DNA from 3 places in the Geodermatophilus sp. SYSU D00758 genome. Region 2 is predicted to be linked to each of the others. Evidence: predicted binding sites of a transcription regulator. Region 2 holds the regulator's gene; each other region holds the start of a gene.

Region 1 (5,427 bases), on a different contig from region 2:
GTGGCAGGCGGCGACCACCACCGGGGCCGCGACCCGGCGTCCCGACACCGTCTCGACGCCGGTCACCCGGCCGTCCTGGACCAGCAGCCGGGCCGCGCCGTCCCCCAGGACGACGCGGCCGCCGTCGGACTCCAGGCGCCGGCGCAGCGCGGCGGTCAGCCCGCCGGAGCCGCCGACCGGGTGGCCGGGCGGGACGTCGTGCAGCAGCGCCACCCAGCCGACCATCGCCGCGGTGCCCGGTTCGGACATCGGGGGGCCGGACTGCGCGCCGAACCAGGACAGGGCCGCCTTGAGCCGCTCGCTGGTGAACCAGCGGTCCAGGAGGGCGTCCCCGGAGCCGAGGAAGTCCGCGGCGAGGTCGCCGCCGGCGGTGCGCGGCCGGCCGTCCGCCGGCGCGCCCAGCGGCCAGAAGGCGCGGGCCAGGCCGCCGGCGGTGGGTCGGTTGCGGAAGGAGGTGACGACGGCACGGGCGCGCGGGCCCCACACCGCGACGAACTCCCGGTAGGCGGCCGCGTCGGCGGGCCCGCACGCGGTCGCGATGGAGGCGCAGGTGGCGTCCAGGTCGACCGAGAGGACCAGCGGGCGGCCGTCGGGCCCGGGGTCTCCCGGGGAGGGGGCGGGGGCGAACCCCCACGGGTCGCAGTCGACGTAGCGGAGCCCGTGCGCGGCGAGGTCGAGCTCCTCGACGATCCCGCTCTGCCGGATGACGACGTGCGCGCTCGACCCGCGGTCGACCCGCACACCGGGCCAGCGCTCGACGGTGGAGACCGCCCCGCCGAGCACCTCGTCGCGCTCGAGCACCTCCACCCGGAGGCCGGCGCGGGCCAGGTAGCAGGCGGCGACCAGCCCGTTGTGCCCGGAGCCGACGACGACGGCGTCGACGGTGGCGTCGACGGTGGCGTCGACAGCGGCGGGGGAGGGTGGCCTCACCGGGGGTCGGGCCGCGGCGACGGGGCAGGCAGCGGGAGGCGGGCGCCGAGGATGGCGAAGGGGCGGACGTCGCCGGGGAAGTGGTGGTTGCGGGCCAGGTCGACGAAGCCGTCGGCGTGGTACAGCCGGAAGGCCTTGGTGTCGTTGTCCGGGGTGGAGAGCAGGGCCGCCGGGTAGGGCAGGTCGGCCAGCAGCGCGTGCAGCAGCCGGCGGCCCAGGCCGCGGCTCTGGTGGTCGGGGTGCACGTGCAGCTCGCAGACCTCGAAGGCGCCGGGCAGCCAGCGCTTCGCCGTCCGCCGGTCGAGGGCCGCCCGCACCTGGTCGTGCCACCACTGGCCGGGCGCCACCAGGTAGCCGTAGCCGAAGCCGACCAGCCGGTCGCCGTCCGGGGTGGGGACGAAGGCACCCACGGCCCGGAACCCCGGCCGCTCGGTGTGCTGGACGGCGTACCCGTACCGGCCCGCGACCACCGACGGCGTGTAGCCCATGGCCTCGCCGTAGATGGCCAGGGCCTCGTGCATGTGCTCGCGCAGCCAGCGGGCGGGCAGCTCGGTGATCCGCGCTGCGGGCGTCGTACCGGTCACCGGGCCACCGCGTCCGGTGCCGGGTCGACCGCTGCGGGGCGGACCGCTGCGGGGTCGACGGGGCCGGGACCGACCTCGGCGGCCGTGCCGCCGGTGAGCCGGAGCAGCTCGTCGTAGGTGGTGGGGAAGACCGCGCGCGGGTGCCCGGCCGCGGCCCAGACCCGCTCGTGGCGGGCCAGCTCGACGTCGACGAGCGTGCCGATCGGCTCCGGGTGGCCGACGGGCGCGACCCCGCCGATCGGCTGGCCGGTGTGCTGCCGGACGAACTCCGGGGTGCCCGGCGCCAGGCCCGGGACACCGAGCAGCGCGGCGACGGTGCCGACGTCGACCCGGTGCGCGCCGCTGGTCAGGACGAGCAGGGGGGCGCCGGCCACGTCGAAGACCAGGCTGTTGGCGATGGCCCCGACCGGCACGCCGAGCTGTTCGGCGGCGGCGGCCGCGGTGCGGGCGCTGCCGGGGAGTTCCACCACCTCGCCGGTCGCACCGGCCTCGGCGAGGAGTCGGGCGATCGCTGCCACCCGGGGGTGGTCGGGCCGGCTCATGGGCTGATCCTCCCATCGGGGCCGGAGCGGCGCCGCGTCCCGGGGCGCGACCCCGTCCACCGCCGGTGTGCTGCCGGTGGGTCGGAGGCCTGGCGGTGCCGGCCGTGGCCGCGCACCCACGACCTCGTGGACCCGAGGCCGTCACGTTCGGGGGCCTGCCGGTTCTCCGCGGCCCGCACGAGCCGAGCCGAGCCGGCCGGGCGTCGATCGGCGCCGTGGGTGCCGTGCCGGTGCGTCCCGCTGGACGGGGCGTCGCGGCTCCGGTCGAGATGTCGGACCCCGGCCGTACCGTCCGCCGCAGACGGGGAGATCCCGCGCAGGCGCGTCCGGCTTGACGCCGTCGGCGGGGTCGGGTGTACTCGACTCGTTCGAACACCTGTTCGAGCAGTGGCCAGCCCCCCGCCGTACCCGGATCTTCCCCACCGGGTGCGGCGGGTCGGGGTCGGCCGGGTGGTCGCGAGCGGTGGGGAGTCTGTCATGAGCCGGGTGCTGGGCGGGGTCGGCGGTCGGGTCGGCGAGGAGGTGCAGGTCGAGCGCGGGCCGCTCGGGCCGGTGCAGTTCTGGCGCGGGCAGTCGCGCTACGAGGTCGGCGAGCTGCTCGACTCGTGGGTGGAGACCGCGCCGTGGTGGCGGCAGGGGGAGGCGGGCGGCGCCTCCGCGGAGCTGGTGGCCACCCGGGAGGTCTGGCGGGTGGAGGCGGTCCGGGCCGGGCGTTCGCGGATGAGCTTCGCCGGGGTCTACGACCTGAGCTGGGACTCGTGGGGCAACCGGTGGTCGCTCGTGCGGGTGCACGACTGATGGGGGCGGTCCGCGTCATGGCCGATCAGCTGCCCCTGCCCCCGCCGCTGCCCGCGGCGGCCGCGCAGTTGCTCGACCAGGCCACCCGGGCGCTGGCCGAGGCAGCGGCGAGCACCGACGCGCGCGAGCGGTACGCCACCGCGCACCTGGGGGCGCTGCGCGCGGCCGCCGCGGTGCTGGCGGCCCGCACCCGACCGGAGTCGGGGCGGCGCCGTCCGCGCAGCGCCTGGGTCCTGCTGGGCCAGGTCGCGCCCGAGCTGGGGGAGTGGGCCACCTTCTTCGCCGCCGGGGCGGCCAAGCGGGCCGCGGCCGAGGCCGGTCTCTCCCGTGCGGTGACCGAGCGGGAGGCCGACGACCTGGTCCGCGACGTGCGCGCCTTCCTCGCCGTGGTCGAGGAGCACCTGGGGCGCACGCCCCTGCCCGAGTCCCCCCGGCTCGCCCGCCCGCGGGTGGTCGGTGGCACCGAGCACCGGAAGCAGAGGTGAGCGGCGACCCCTTCGTCCACCTCCACGTCGCCTCGGGCTACTCCATGCAGTACGGGGCGAACCACCCGGCCGACCTGGTCGCCCGGGCGGCCGAGCACGGCATGCGGGCGCTGGCGCTCACCGACCGCGACGGGCTCTACGGCGCGGTGAAGTTCGCCCTGGCCTGCCGGGCGGCCGACGTCCGGCCGCTGTTCGGGGTGGACCTCGCCGTGCTCCCGGGGGTGGACGGCACGGTGCCGCCGGCCCTGGCCCCGCTGCTGGGGGAGGAGCACGCCCCCGGGCTGGCCCGCTCCCGCCGGCCGGGCGCACCCGCCGGCACGCCCGGCCGCCGGCGGGTGCCGGTGCGCGGTGGCAGCAGCGTCGACCCGCGCCTGCCCCGGGTCACCTTCCTGGCCCGTGACGGCGCGGGCTGGCGCTCGCTGTGCCGCCTCACCAGCGCGACGCACCTGCGTGGCACGCGGGGGGAGCCGGTCAGCTCGCTGGCCCTGGCCGCCGAGCACGCCCCTGGGCTGGTCGCCCTGCTCGGCCCGGGGTCCCCGGTCGGCCGGGCGCTGGCCGCCGGCCGGGCCGACGTGGCCGCCGAGCGGCTGGCCGCCTGGCGGGCGGCCTTCGGGCCGGGGTCCCTGGTGCTCGAGCTGGTGCACCACCGGGGCCGGGGCGACCGGGCCCGGGCGCAGGCCGTGCTGCGCTTCGCGTCCGAGCAGGGCGTGCCCGCGGTGCTCACCAACGCCGTCCGGTACGTCGACGCCCTCGACGCCCCCACCGCCGACGTCCTGGACGCCGCCCGCCGGCTCGTCCCGCTCGACCTGCGGCACGTCGACCGGCGCACCGCCGAGGGTTACCTGAAGTCGGGCAAGGAGATGGCCGAGGTCGCCGAGGACGTCGTCGGCCCCGACCGGGACGCCGTCCTGCGGCTGCTGGAGCGCACCGCCCGGCTGGCCGAGCAGTGCGCCGTCGACGTGCGGGCCGACCTCGGCATCGGCACCGTGCGCTACCCCGAGCTCGACGTGGTCACCGGCCCCGCCGAGCGGGGGATGGACCCGTCGCAGGTCCTGCGGGCCCGCTGCGAGGCCGGTCTCGGCCGGCGCGGGATGGTGCCGACCGAACGGGTGCGGGTGCGGCTGGAGGAGGAGCTCTCGGTCATCGAGGCCCTCGGGTACCCGTCCTACTTCCTCACCGTCGCCGACGTGGTGGACCTGATCAAGGGCCTGCGGGTCCGCGCCGCGGCCCGGGGGTCCGGTGCCGGCAGCCTGGTCACCTACCTGCTGGGCATCTCCGACGTCGACCCCATCCGGTACGGGCTGCTGATGGAGCGCTTCCTCTCCCCGCTGCGCCACCAGCTGCCCGACGTCGACATCGACGTGGAGTCCGCCCGCCGGATGGAGGTCTACGACGCGGTCATCGAGCGCTTCGGTGCCCACCGGGTCAGCTGCATCTCGATGATGGACACCTACCGGGTGCGGCACGCCATCCGCGACGTCGGAGCCGCGCTCGGGCTGCCGCCGGCCGAGATCGACGCGGTCGCCAAGGCCTTCCCGCACATCCGGGCCGGCCAGGTGCACGCCGCGCTCAAGGACCTCCCGGAGCTGCGGGCCAGCCGGCTCGGGTCGCGCCGCGGCGGCGGCACCGGCGACCTCGACCTGCTGTTCGACCTGGTGGCCCGGCTCGACGGGCTGCCCCGGCACATCGCCCTGCACCCGTGCGGCGTGCTGCTCTCCGACGCCACGCTGCTCGACCGCACCCCGGTGGAGAACAGCTTCCTCGGCTACCCGATGAGCCAGTTCGACAAGGACGACGTCGAGGAGCTCGGGCTGCTCAAGCTCGACCTGCTCGGCATCCGGATGCAGTCGGCGATCGCGCACGCGCTCGACGAGGTGGCCCGGGTCGACGGGCAGATCGTGGACATCGACGCGGTGCCGCGCGACGACCCGACGACGTTCGAGCTCATCCGGAGCACCCGCACGCTGGGCATGTTCCAGATCGAGTCCCCAGGGCAGCGGGAGCTGGTCGGCAAGTTCGGGCCGGAGTCGTTCGAGGACATCGTCATCGACATCTCGCTGTTCCGGCCCGGGCCGGTGAAGAGCGACA
Region 2 (5,427 bases):
TCGTCCGGTCGACGCCGGCCACGGTCGCCTCCACCCGCACCTCGCAGGATCCGGATGCGTCGTGCCGCCAGCCCAGGATCGACCCGCCCCACCACGCGCCGTCGGCGAACACCTCGACGTCCTGCCGCTGCCGGGCGAAGGCTGCTGCCCGGCTCACCACGATCCCTGCCACGGGGATGACCGTAGGTTCTGAAACCGCCACGCACCGTCAGCGACGCAGCTCGGAGGATTGACGAAGCTCGACCCCCGCCGTTGTCGGTGTCTGGAGCGGGCCGGGACGGGTCACGGCAGGACCAGGACCTGGCCGGGGACGATCACCCCGCCGTCGAGGTGGTTCATCTCCTGGATCGCGTCGACGACCGCCCGGACGTCGGCGCCGTCGCCCGCCACCTCCCCGGCGATCGACCAGAGGGTGTCGCCGGACCGGACCACCACGCTGCGGTCGCCCACCAGGCGCAGCTCGTCGGAGCCCCCGGCGACGAGGCCGGCACCCCAGGCGCCCAGCACCACCCCGACCGCCAGCGCCAGCACGACCGAGAGCCTGCGCGCCCGCCGGGTCAGCCGCAGGCGCGGCGCCCGGGCCACCGGGGCGCACCGGCCCCGCACCGGGCGCCCGGCCACCGCGCCGCCCAGCGGCCCCGCGGCGCGACCCGCCACCGCCGTCCGGGGCGCACCCGCCGCCGGACGGGGCCGGGTCGGCGCCGCCGGGCGCGGCGGCGCGGCCGGGCGGGCCGCCCGCACCGTCGCCCGGGGTGCCGGCCGACCCGCACCAGGGGACGCCGGGGGCCGGAACACCCCGACCCGGGAGACACCGGGGCGGGCGCCGGGCCGGCGCAGCGGGCTCCCCGCGTCGATCCCGCCCCCCTGCGGGACCGCGCGAAGGCGGGGTCGCCACGGCACCTGCACCGCGTCGTCGAAGTCCAGGACCGCCTGCTGCACGCCTACCACGACCACTCCTCCCGGCCGGGCGACCCGGCTCGAACGCCTGTTCGATTCGAACGTCTGTGCGATGTCTACCGGACGGCGCCGACGAAAGCCACCGCACGTGCCGGGTGCTTCGAACACCTGTTTGATCCGGTGCGCCCGGCGCGCTACGGTCGGTACCGACGGACCAGACGCGCTGCGGCAGCAGCGGCGAGGAGGCGACGGTGGCGGAGAAGAGCGGGACGTCGGGGGGTCGACGGCGGACGACCGGCCAGCCGGCGGCCGGCGGGTCGGCGGCCGTGCGGACCTTCCCCGAGCGCGCCGAGGCCGGTGACGGGCTGACCCAGCGGCAGCGGCGGGTCCTCGAGGTGATCCGCGACTCGATCGACCGCCGCGGCTACCCGCCCTCGGTGCGGGAGATCGGCGAGGCCGTCGGGCTCTCGTCGGCGTCCTCGGTGGCCCACCAGCTCACCGTGCTGCAGAAGAAGGGCTGGCTGCGCCGCGACCCGAACCGGCCACGGGCGCTCGACGTCCGCATGCCCGGGGAGGTCACCGGCGAGGTGGCGCCCGCCCCGGCCGCCGCGGTGGGGGGCGAGGACGCACCGGCGCCGACCTACGTGCCGCTGGTCGGCCGCATCGCCGCCGGCGGCCCGGTGCTCGCCGAGCAGGCCGTCGAGGACGTCTTCCCGCTGCCGCGCGAGCTGGTCGGTGAGGGCACGCTGTTCATGCTCAAGGTGACCGGTGACTCGATGGTCGAGGCCGCCATCTGCGACGGGGACTGGGTCGTCGTCCGGCAGCAGCCGACCGCCGAGAACGGCGAGATCGTCGCCGCCATGCTCGACGGCGAGGCCACGGTGAAGACCTACAAGCGCCGCGACGGGCACGTCTGGCTGCTCCCGCACAACCCCGCGTACGAGCCGATCCCGGGGGACGAGGCGACCGTCCTCGGGCGCGTCGTCACGGTGCTGCGCCGGGTCTGACCCGCCGGGTCAGGTCGGCGGCGGTGCCCCGCGGCGGCGCAGCCGCCCGCCGATCCACACCAGGACGGCGGCCACCGCGGCCGCGACGACGGCGGCGGCCAGCAGCGAGGGGCCGGGTTCGTCCGCGCCGAGCAGTTCCTGCAGGCCGCCGTCCGTGCCCGAGGGGGACGTCGGCGAGACAGCCGGCACGGGGACGGCGGTGAGGTCCCCGGGAACCCCCTCCCCCGCGACGAGCAGGGCCGCGCCGTCGGACGTGAAGGTGACGGCCTCCCCCTGCGGCGCCTCGGGCAGGGGGATCCGCACCGGCTCGCCGGCCAGCGCACCCGCCACGTCCGAACCGGACAGGGGCCACACGTAGGCGTCGGTGTAGGTCCGCAAGGCCACGGTGCGGCCGTCGCGCGACACCGCTCCCCCGGTGACCATGAGCTGCCCGGCGCGACCCACCGGCCCGCCCGGCGTACCGGTGAGGGTGAACGCCACGCCGCCGACCTCGGTCAGCCCGACCGTCCCGCTGTCGACCAGCGCCGAGACCGGTCGGTACACCGCGCTGGCACCCAAGACCTCCTTGGTGACCAGGTACGGCGTCCCGTCCGGGCCCAGCAGCAGCGCCTCGACGTCGCGCGGCCCGTCGGGGTAGGCCAGCCGGTACAGCCCGGTCGAGCCGTCGGGTCGCAGCGCGATGAGCGCCACCGTCGGGCGGTCGAGGCCGTTGTCGCCGGTGTCGGCCAGCCACACCGTGCCGTCCGCCGCCACCGCCAGGTCCTCGGGATCGTAGGGATCGACCGGTGCGGTGTGCACCGCCGTCACGCGGCAGTCGCCGTCGAGCACGTGGACGGCGACCTGGTCGCCGCCGTCGTTGATCGCCAGGTGCTCCTCGCCGACGGCGACCAGACCGGAGAGCTCGGGCAGCCGCGGATCGGTCACCTGGCAGCGCACGGTGGGGGCGTCCGGGTCCGCGGGGGCCGCGGCGGCCGCGGCGGCCCCCGGCACGGGCAGGACGAGCGCCGCGACCGCGACCACCGGGATCAGCCGGGCGACGAGGTCACACCGGCGGGCGGCCTGCTCGGGCACCGACCCAGCGTGACAGCACGGCTGCGTCGAGTGCGTGCACCACGCCCAGCAGCACGATCCCCACGGCCGCACCGACGACGGCATCGGTGACCCAGTGGAAGTCCAGCGACACCATGGCCACGCCGGTCGCCACCGGGCCGAGGATGCTCAGCCACCGGAACAGCCGCTGCACCCACGGCACGAGCCGGTACTCCACCGCCTGCCACCGCGCGACGCCCCACATGAGCACCGCGTTGGCGACGTGCCCCGAGGGGTAGGACTGGCCGTCCCGGTGGAAGAAGGACCCGGGGTAGGCCGGCGCGGTGCGGCCGGTCCCGTACTTGACGGCGTAGACGACCACGGTGAGCAGCACCAGCGCGACGAGGACCCGCAACAGCGGGAGCGCCGTCCGCCGACGCAGGGCCAGGGTCGTGACCAGCACGGCCAGCACCATGAGGATGAAGCCGCGGCCGCCGAGCTGGGTGACCGCCCAGACCGGCCAGTAGGCCGACGACTCCTTGAGCCCCCAGCCGCTGACCACCTCGGAGACCCGCAGGTCCATCCGCTCGAGCACGCCGCGGCTCAGCAGCTCCACGGTGATCGCGAGGGCGGTCACGAGGGCCACGGCGACCAGCCACCAGGGCGGGTGCCCGGTCGACACCACGCGGGGGTGGCCGGCCGGGCGGGGACGGTCGGGCCGTACACGGTCCTCGGTGGGCCGTCGCACGCCGCTGGTCACACGTTCCACGGTACCGGCCCGTGATGCGATCGTGACCTCACCCGACCGGGCGAGGCCCGGCGGCGTCGCCGCCGGGCCCCGTGCGGCCGGGGAGCCGGGCTTCGGTCGCCGTGGACCGTCGGGCCCCGTGAGGGCGGAGCAGGCGGACGCCGGCCCCCGGCGGTCAGGCCACCGGCGAGGCGAACTCCACCAGCGCGGCCGCGAGCGCGCCGTCGACCCGCGCACACATCCGGGTGCCACCGGCCTCGTGCGCCTCGGTGAGCACCTCGCCGTCCCGGTGCACCCGGGCGACGAGGTCGCCGCGGGTGTAGGGCACCAGCACGTCGACGTCCACGTCCGGGCGGGGCAGCCGGGCGGCGACCTCCTCGCGGAGCCGCTCGATGCCCGCACCGGTGCGCGCCGAGACCCACATCGCGCCCGGCAGCGCCTGGCGCAGGGTGAGGACGTCGTCCTGGCTCATGGCGTCGACCTTGTTGACGACGATGAGCTCCGGCACCGCCGCGGCGTCGATCTCGCCGAGCACCACCCGCACCGCCTCGATCTGACCCAGCGGGTCGGGGTCGGAACCGTCGACGACGTGCAGCAGCAGGTCGGCGGCGGCCACCTCCTCGAGGGTGGAGCGGAAGGCGTCGACCAGCTGGTGCGGCAGGTGGCGGACGAAACCCACCGTGTCGGTGAGGGTGTACTCCCGGCCGTCGGGCGACTCGGCCCGGCGCACCGTCGGGTCGAGGGTGGCGAACAGCGCGTTCTCCACCAGCACGCCGGCGCCGGTGAGCCGGTTGAGCAGGCTGGACTTCCCCGCGTTGGTGTACCCGGCGATCGCGACGCTCGGGACGGCGCTGCGCCCCCGGCTGGAGCGCTGCGTGGCGCGGGCCGTGGCCATCCCGGCGATCTCGCGGCGCAGCTTGCTCACCCGCGCGCGGATGCGGCGCCGGTCGGTCTCGATCTTGGTCTCACCGGGACCGCGGGTCCCGATGCCGCCACCGCCGGCGACGCGGCCACCGGCCTGCCGGGACAGCGACTCACCCCACCCGCGCAGGCGCGGGAGCATGTACTGCATCTGCGCCAGCTCGACCTGGGCCTTGCCCTCCCGGCTGGAGGCGTGCTGGGCGAAGATGTCCAGGATCAGGGCGGTCCGGTCCACCACCTTGACCTTGAGGATCTTCTCCAGCGCGTTGAGCTGGCCGGGGGTCAGCTCGCCGTCGCAGATCACCGTGTCGGCACCGGCCGCGGCGACGATGTCGCGGACCTCGGCGGCCTTCCCCGACCCGACGTAGGTGCCGGCGTCGGGCTTGTCCCGGCGCTGGCTCACCGCCTCGAGCACCTGCGACCCGGCGGTCTCGGCGAGGGCGGCGAGCTCGGCCAGCGAGCGGTCCGCGTCGGCCTGGGTGCCCTCGGTCCACACGCCCACGAGCACCACGCGCTCGAGGCGCAGCTGCCGGTACTCGACCTCGGTGACGTCGGCGAGCTCGGTCGACAGCCCGGCCACCCGGCGCAGGGCACCGCGCGCCTCGAGGGCGTAGGAGCCGGTGGTGTCGTCGTCGGGCTCCCACCCGTCGACCGGGCGGGTCACCTCCTGGGGATCGGCCGCGCGGTCGGCCCGGTCCTGCGCGTCGTCCAGGACGGCGCGGTTCTGTGCTGTCGTCATCGTCTCCAGCGTGGCACGCCCCACCATCCGGGGCACCTGAGTTGTCATCGGCACCTGAGTCGTCATCGCCCCGTACAACACCGGCA
Region 3 (5,427 bases), on a different contig from region 2:
GGCGACGGCGCGGGCGCTCGGCGCGACACCGAGGGTAACGGTCCGGATGCGCTCTAGTCAGCCCGGATGGCGGATCGTTCCACGATCGCGCGCACCGGTGCCCCAGCGGGCAGGGTGCCCGCGACGGCCCCCCAGCCGTCCCCGCCCAGGCGGGAGGCGCAGAAGGTGTCGGCGACCTCGGGCGGCGCGTGGCGGACGAGCAGCGAGCCCTGCAGGCAGAGCGTCACGAGACCCGCGATCCGGCGGGCCCGGACCTCCAGCCCGTCGGCGTCGGCGAGCTCGGCGGCCAGCCGGGCGGCCGCGGCGTCCAGCCGCGGATCGGCCCCGCGGGCGGCGTCCACCTCCGCGCGGACGGCGGCCAGCGAGGCCTCGGACCGCCCGAGCGCGCGGAGCACGTCGAGGGCGATGACGTTCCCCGAGCCCTCCCAGATGGAGTTCAGCGGCGCCTGGCGGTAGAGCCGGGGCAGCCCGGACTCCTCGACGTAGCCGTTGCCGCCGAGCACCTCCAGGGCCTCGGCGACCGCGGCGGGAGTGCGCTTGCAGACCCAGAACTTGGCGGCGGCACCGGCCAGGCGCAGCAGGTCGGCCTCCCCGGCGTCCACCGCCGCCGCCAGCCGGACGGCGAGCGCGGTGGCCGCCTCGCTCTCGACGGCCAGGTCGGCGAGCACGTGCTGCATGAGCGGCTGCTCGGCCAGGGCCGCACCGAAGGCGCGGCGGTGCCCGGCGTGGTGGACGGCCTGGGTGAGCGCCGCCCGCAGGGTGGCGGCCGAGCCGAGGACGCAGTCGACGCGGGTCAGGTTGACCATCTCGATGATCGTCGGGACGCCGCGGCCGGGAGGGCCGACCGACCAGGCCACCGTGCCGTCGAACTCGACCTCGCTGGAGGCGTTGGAGCGGTCGCCGAGCTTGTCCTTGAGCCGCTGCAGCCGGAACTCGTTGCGCGAGCCGTCGGGCAGCACGCGTGGGACGAGGAAGCAGGACAGCCCCTCCTCGAGCTGGGCGAGCACGAGGAAGACGTCGCTCATGGGGGCGCTGGTGAACCACTTGTGCCCGGTGAGCAGGTGCGTCCCGTCGGCCTGGGGGACGGCGCGGGTGGTGTTGGCCCGGACGTCGGAGCCGCCCTGCTTCTCGGTCATGCCCATGCCGGCGACCAGGCCGCGCTTGCCGGTGGGCTCGGTCAGGCCGAACTGGTACTCGCGGCTGGTCAGCCCCGGCCCGTACCGCCCGGCGAGCCCGGGGGCGGCGCGCAGCGCGGGGACGGCGGCGTAGGTCATCGTCACCGGGCAACCGTGCCCCTGCTCGACCTGGGTCCAGCCGAGGTAGCCCACGGCCCGGCGCACGTGCGCGTGCGGCTCGGGGGACGCCCACGGCGCTCCGGCCATGCCGTGCTCGACCGCGGTGCGCACCAGCTCGTGCCAGGCCGGGTGGAACTCCACCTCGTCGACCCGGTGGCCGTAACGGTCGTGGGTGCGCAGCCGCGGCGGGTTCTCGTTGGCCAGCCGCCCCCACTCCTGCGCCTGCTCGCTGCCGGCGAGGGCACCGAGGGCCTTGAGCGAATCGAGGGTGGCCTGGTCGGCATGCCGCCGGCAGGCCTCGGCGAGGGCGGCGTCCCCGGCGATGGGGTCGTGCCCGACCAGCGGAGGGACCTGGTTCGTGACCTCGTGCGTGGCACCCATCCCCGCACGGTAGCGCCGCCGGAGCAGGTCCCGACCGCCCCGGCGCGGGTCGCGTTCCACGTGGAACGGCGTCCCGGCGGCACCATGGCGACGCCCCGGCGGGGCCGCTCTCCGACGGACGGACGGACGGCCGCGCCGCCGGGCGCTGCCGTCCTCGGGGCACGCCGAGTGCCCGGCGCACGGGGTGGTGCGCCGGGTCGGCGGGGCTGCGCTGGGTCTCCGGTCCCGGCTCTGGCCGGGGCCCGGTGGGTTCAGGCGGCGGCCAGGGGTGAGGCCAGGATGCGGATCTGGGTGCCGTCGGGGCGCCAGGTGCGCCAGCGGCCGTCGGGTCGGCGTTCGACCCGGAACCCGTGGTGCACCTTCGTGTGGTGCCGCTCGCACAGCAAGGCACTGTTCGCGAGGCTGGTCTCCCCGCCCAGGGCTCACTCCAGCAGGTGGTGCACGTCGCACCAGTGGGTCGGTGCCCCGCAGCCGGTGAACACGCAGCCCCGGTCGCGGCGCTCCACCGCGCGGCGCAGGTGGGGTGGCACCACGCGGTGGGCGCGCCCGACGTCGAGGGGTGTGCCGTCGGGGCCCATCACGATGCGGGTGACCGCGCCGTCGCAGGCCAGCCAGCGGGCCCGGGCGGCGGAGATCGTGGCGCCGAAGCCCAGCTCGGCCGCGCCCGGGCCGGTGGCGGGGTCGATGAGGTCGGCGGCGTCGAGGACCACGGCCACCTGCGGCTTCACCGTGCGCGGCGTGGACAGCGTCCCGGCGGCCAGGTGCAGATCGCAGAGCTGGACCAGGGCGTCGGCCTGCTGCTGGGCCCGGGTGCGCGCGTCGCCGGCGCAGCGCCCGGCCTGCAGGATGCTCTCCAGGGCGGCCTGGAGCTTCTCCCCGCCGGCGGCGTCGAGCTCGAAGCGGCCGGAGATCGACCCGTCGGCGTGCTTGGCGATGCTCAGCCGGCGGCCCTCGGTGGGGTCGGGCTCGGCCCCGTCGGGTCCAGGCCGGCCAGGTAGTGCCGCACCGCGTGGACGAGGTCGGCGTGCGGGAGCCCGGCGGCGACGCCGGTGAGCAGCCGGTCGATTTCGCCGAGGTCCACGCCCTGGGCTCGTGCGGCGGCGAGCCTGTCCTCCCCGGGTGATCGGCGCGACCACGGCGACGACCTCGGCCGACACCGCGCCGGCGGCGTGCGCGGCCGCGAGGGCGGGCAGGTGCGCCAGCGCGCGGCCGGCGCGGACCAGCCCGGCCGCCGCCGAAGTCGACATGCGCCCGTGCCCGCGCAGCCAGGAGGCCATGGTCTTGAGCCCGTCGCACTCCGCCGCTCCGGCCAGCTCACACGCCCGCACGGTGCGGGCGACCTCGGCGGCCAGCCGGTGCTGCGCGACCAGCAACCCGCCGAGGCGGGTCAGCAGTTCCGGGCCGAAGGCCGAGGTGAGCTCGGCCGCGGACAGGTCGTCGATCGCGTTCGACAGCCGCTCCACCGCCGGGTCACCTCCCGCTCCACCGTCTCGAACGTGTGTACGGATACTACCGCCGGGCAGGGGTCACCGCACCGTGAACTTCCAGGTCAGCCCGCTGTTCACAGATCGGAGCCGGAGGTTGACGGGGACGTGCACCCGACAGCAGACGAGCGCGCATGACGGGGTCAGTGATGTGCAGCCGTGCTGCGCGACCTGTGACGGAGCACGCCAGGACCGCACACGTCCGGCCGACGAGAAGGCTGACGAGCGGACCAGGGCGGGCGGTTGACGAGGCCGTGCACCCCGACAGCAGACGAGAGGGTCATGACGGGTGGGAGATGTGCAGCCGCGGCGCACGATCCGCTGGAACTGCACCGCGACCGCACAGCGCCGGCCGACGGAACGTCGGGCCGCGGCAGAGCGCGGCACCACGGCGGAGCGCCGACCCGGGCTCACTCAGCCCAGGGGGCGGACCAGGCGACCGAGGGCCAGGCGCGCGAGGGGGGCGTACCCGAGCACGAGCGGGGCCGGGCCGGTGAGGCGCAGGCCGGTCGTCGTCCCGCCCGCCGGGGCGGGGGCCACCCAGTGCAGCAGCCGCACCCGCACGGGGCCGACCCCGACCGTCCACGCCCACTCCCGGGCGGCGTCGTCCACGGCCTCCACCTCGAACGGGAGGCCCGGCCCGACCGGGCCGAACACCCGGCCGCGCAGGCCGGCGGCCAGCCGCTCCCCCGGCACCTCGACGCGGCTGATCTGCGGCGACCACTCCCGCCAGCGCGCGGGCCGGGCGTAGCGGTCCCACACCTCGGCCGGCGACTCCGGGCCGCTCGCGTGCAGGGTCAGCGTGGTCACCGCGCCTCCTCGGGGCCGGGTCCGGGCAGCGGGCGCTCCCGGCACTGCACGACGACGGCCAGCAGCCCCCCGGCACTGCCGGTCTCGTGCTCCTCGCCCGGCGCCCACAGGGCCGCCGTCCCGGCCGCCACGGGACGGCGCTCGGCGTCGGCGCCGGCGACCCAGCCGGCGCCCTCCACCACCACCAGCAGCTGCCACAGGGCGGTGGGGTGCCGGCCCAGCCGGCCACCGGCCGCCAGGCGGACGACGTCGACCGCGAACCCGTCCTGCGGGGCGAGGACCCGGGCCACGGCCCGCAGCCCGACGCCGGCGCTGCCGTGCGCCGTCATCCCCCGCTCGGGCACGGCCAGCAGCTCCACGCCGGCACCATGCCCCGCGGGCGGCACGGCCACCCCTCGCTCAGGCGGCGGGCCCCCCGAGCAGCAGCTGGCGCAGCATGTGCATCGCGAGGGTCACCGAGCGGTGCCGCACGGCCGCGCGGTCGCCGGGCAGGACCACCGACCGCGGCTGCCGCCCGTCCGGGCCGACGGCGCACAGGTGCACCGTCCCGACCGGCTTGTCCGCCGTCCCCCCGCCCGGCCCGGCGATGCCGGTGATCCCGACGCCGACGTCGGCGCCGAAGCGCTCCCGCGCGCCCTCCGCCAGCGCCGCGGCCACCTGGGTGCTCACCGCGCCGTGCCCGGCCAGCACCTCCGACGGAACGCCGACCAGCGCCTCCTTGGCCGAGTTGGCGTACGAGGCGACCCCGCCGAGCACCCACGCCGAGGACCCGGCCCGCTCGGTGAGCCGCGCCACCAGCAGCCCGCTGGTGCACGACTCGGCGGTCGCCACCGTCAGGCCGCGGTCGGCGAACGCCCCGGCCACCAGGTCGTCGACCGTCGGCCCGGTCGAGAAGAGCGTGTCGGGGTAGGTCCCGTGCAGCACGGCGCGGAGCCGGTCGTAGGCGGGCTGCGCGGCGGGGGCGAACCGGGTGACGATCTCCAGCTCGCCGTCCCGCAGGCAGGTGGTGATCTCCAGGCCGTCCAGCCCGGCGTCGTGCTCGCGCAGCGTGGCGGCGAGCTGGGCCTCCAGCGTCCCCCACAGCCGCACCGTCTCCTGCCGCAGCTCCGGCGCGCCGGCGAGCACCCGCTGCACCGGCTCGGAGGCGAGAGCGGCCGGCCACATGCCCCGCAGCTCCGGCGGCGGGCCCGGCAGGACGACGACCGGCGGCCCGCCGCGCCCCTCGGCCGGCGGGACGACGAGGCCCGGCGCGGTGCCCACCGGCGGCAGCACCGTGGCCCCGGCCGGGACGAGCGCCTGCTTGCGGGTCCCGGCGGCGGTCGCCTCGGGGTCGGCCCGCCACCCCCGGCGGGCCATGAACCGCTCGACGATCCCGCCGATGTGGGCCTCGAGCTCGGGGTCCACCGCGGACGGGCGGCCCTGCGCGTCACCGACCACCTGGGCGGTGAGGTCGTCGG

The links. The regulator LexA, encoded in region 2, represses DNA repair genes until DNA is damaged. The targets are predictions, from matches to a motif close to TCGAACANNTGTTCGA.
Region 1: a site for LexA is predicted at 2,425-2,440, ahead of ACI8AC_RS19135 (DUF6504 family protein). Genes of this name have one in related genera too.
Region 3: a site for LexA is predicted at 3,167-3,182, ahead of ACI8AC_RS05550 (DUF222 domain-containing protein). Genes of this name have one in related genera too.

The regions. Positions count from the first base shown of each region.
Region 1 covers NZ_JBJGYK010000031.1:32,269-37,695, forward strand. Annotated here, with positions in the region: gene ACI8AC_RS19120 (phytoene desaturase family protein) at 1-930, opposite strand, end outside; gene ACI8AC_RS19125 (GNAT family N-acetyltransferase) at 927-1,514, opposite strand; gene ACI8AC_RS19130 (YbaK/EbsC family protein) at 1,511-2,056, opposite strand; gene ACI8AC_RS19135 (DUF6504 family protein) at 2,534-2,854, shown strand; gene ACI8AC_RS19140 (SAV_6107 family HEPN domain-containing protein) at 2,854-3,339, shown strand; gene ACI8AC_RS19145 (DNA polymerase III subunit alpha) at 3,336-5,427, shown strand, end outside.
Region 2 covers NZ_JBJGYK010000045.1:406-5,832, forward strand. Annotated here, with positions in the region: partial or broken gene ACI8AC_RS21660 (hypothetical protein) at 1-172, opposite strand, end outside; gene ACI8AC_RS21665 (LysM peptidoglycan-binding domain-containing protein) at 283-948, opposite strand; gene lexA (transcriptional repressor LexA) at 1,149-1,904, shown strand; gene ACI8AC_RS21675 (hypothetical protein) at 1,914-2,975, opposite strand; gene ACI8AC_RS21680 (phosphatase PAP2 family protein) at 2,947-3,693, opposite strand; gene hflX (GTPase HflX) at 3,857-5,341, opposite strand.
Region 3 covers NZ_JBJGYK010000005.1:91,178-96,604, reverse strand. Annotated here, with positions in the region: gene ACI8AC_RS05555 (acyl-CoA dehydrogenase family protein) at 54-1,676, opposite strand; gene ACI8AC_RS05550 (DUF222 domain-containing protein) at 2,099-3,139, opposite strand; gene ACI8AC_RS05545 (SRPBCC family protein) at 3,575-3,970, opposite strand; gene ACI8AC_RS05540 (hypothetical protein) at 3,967-4,329, opposite strand; gene ACI8AC_RS05535 (competence/damage-inducible protein A) at 4,370-5,427, opposite strand, start outside.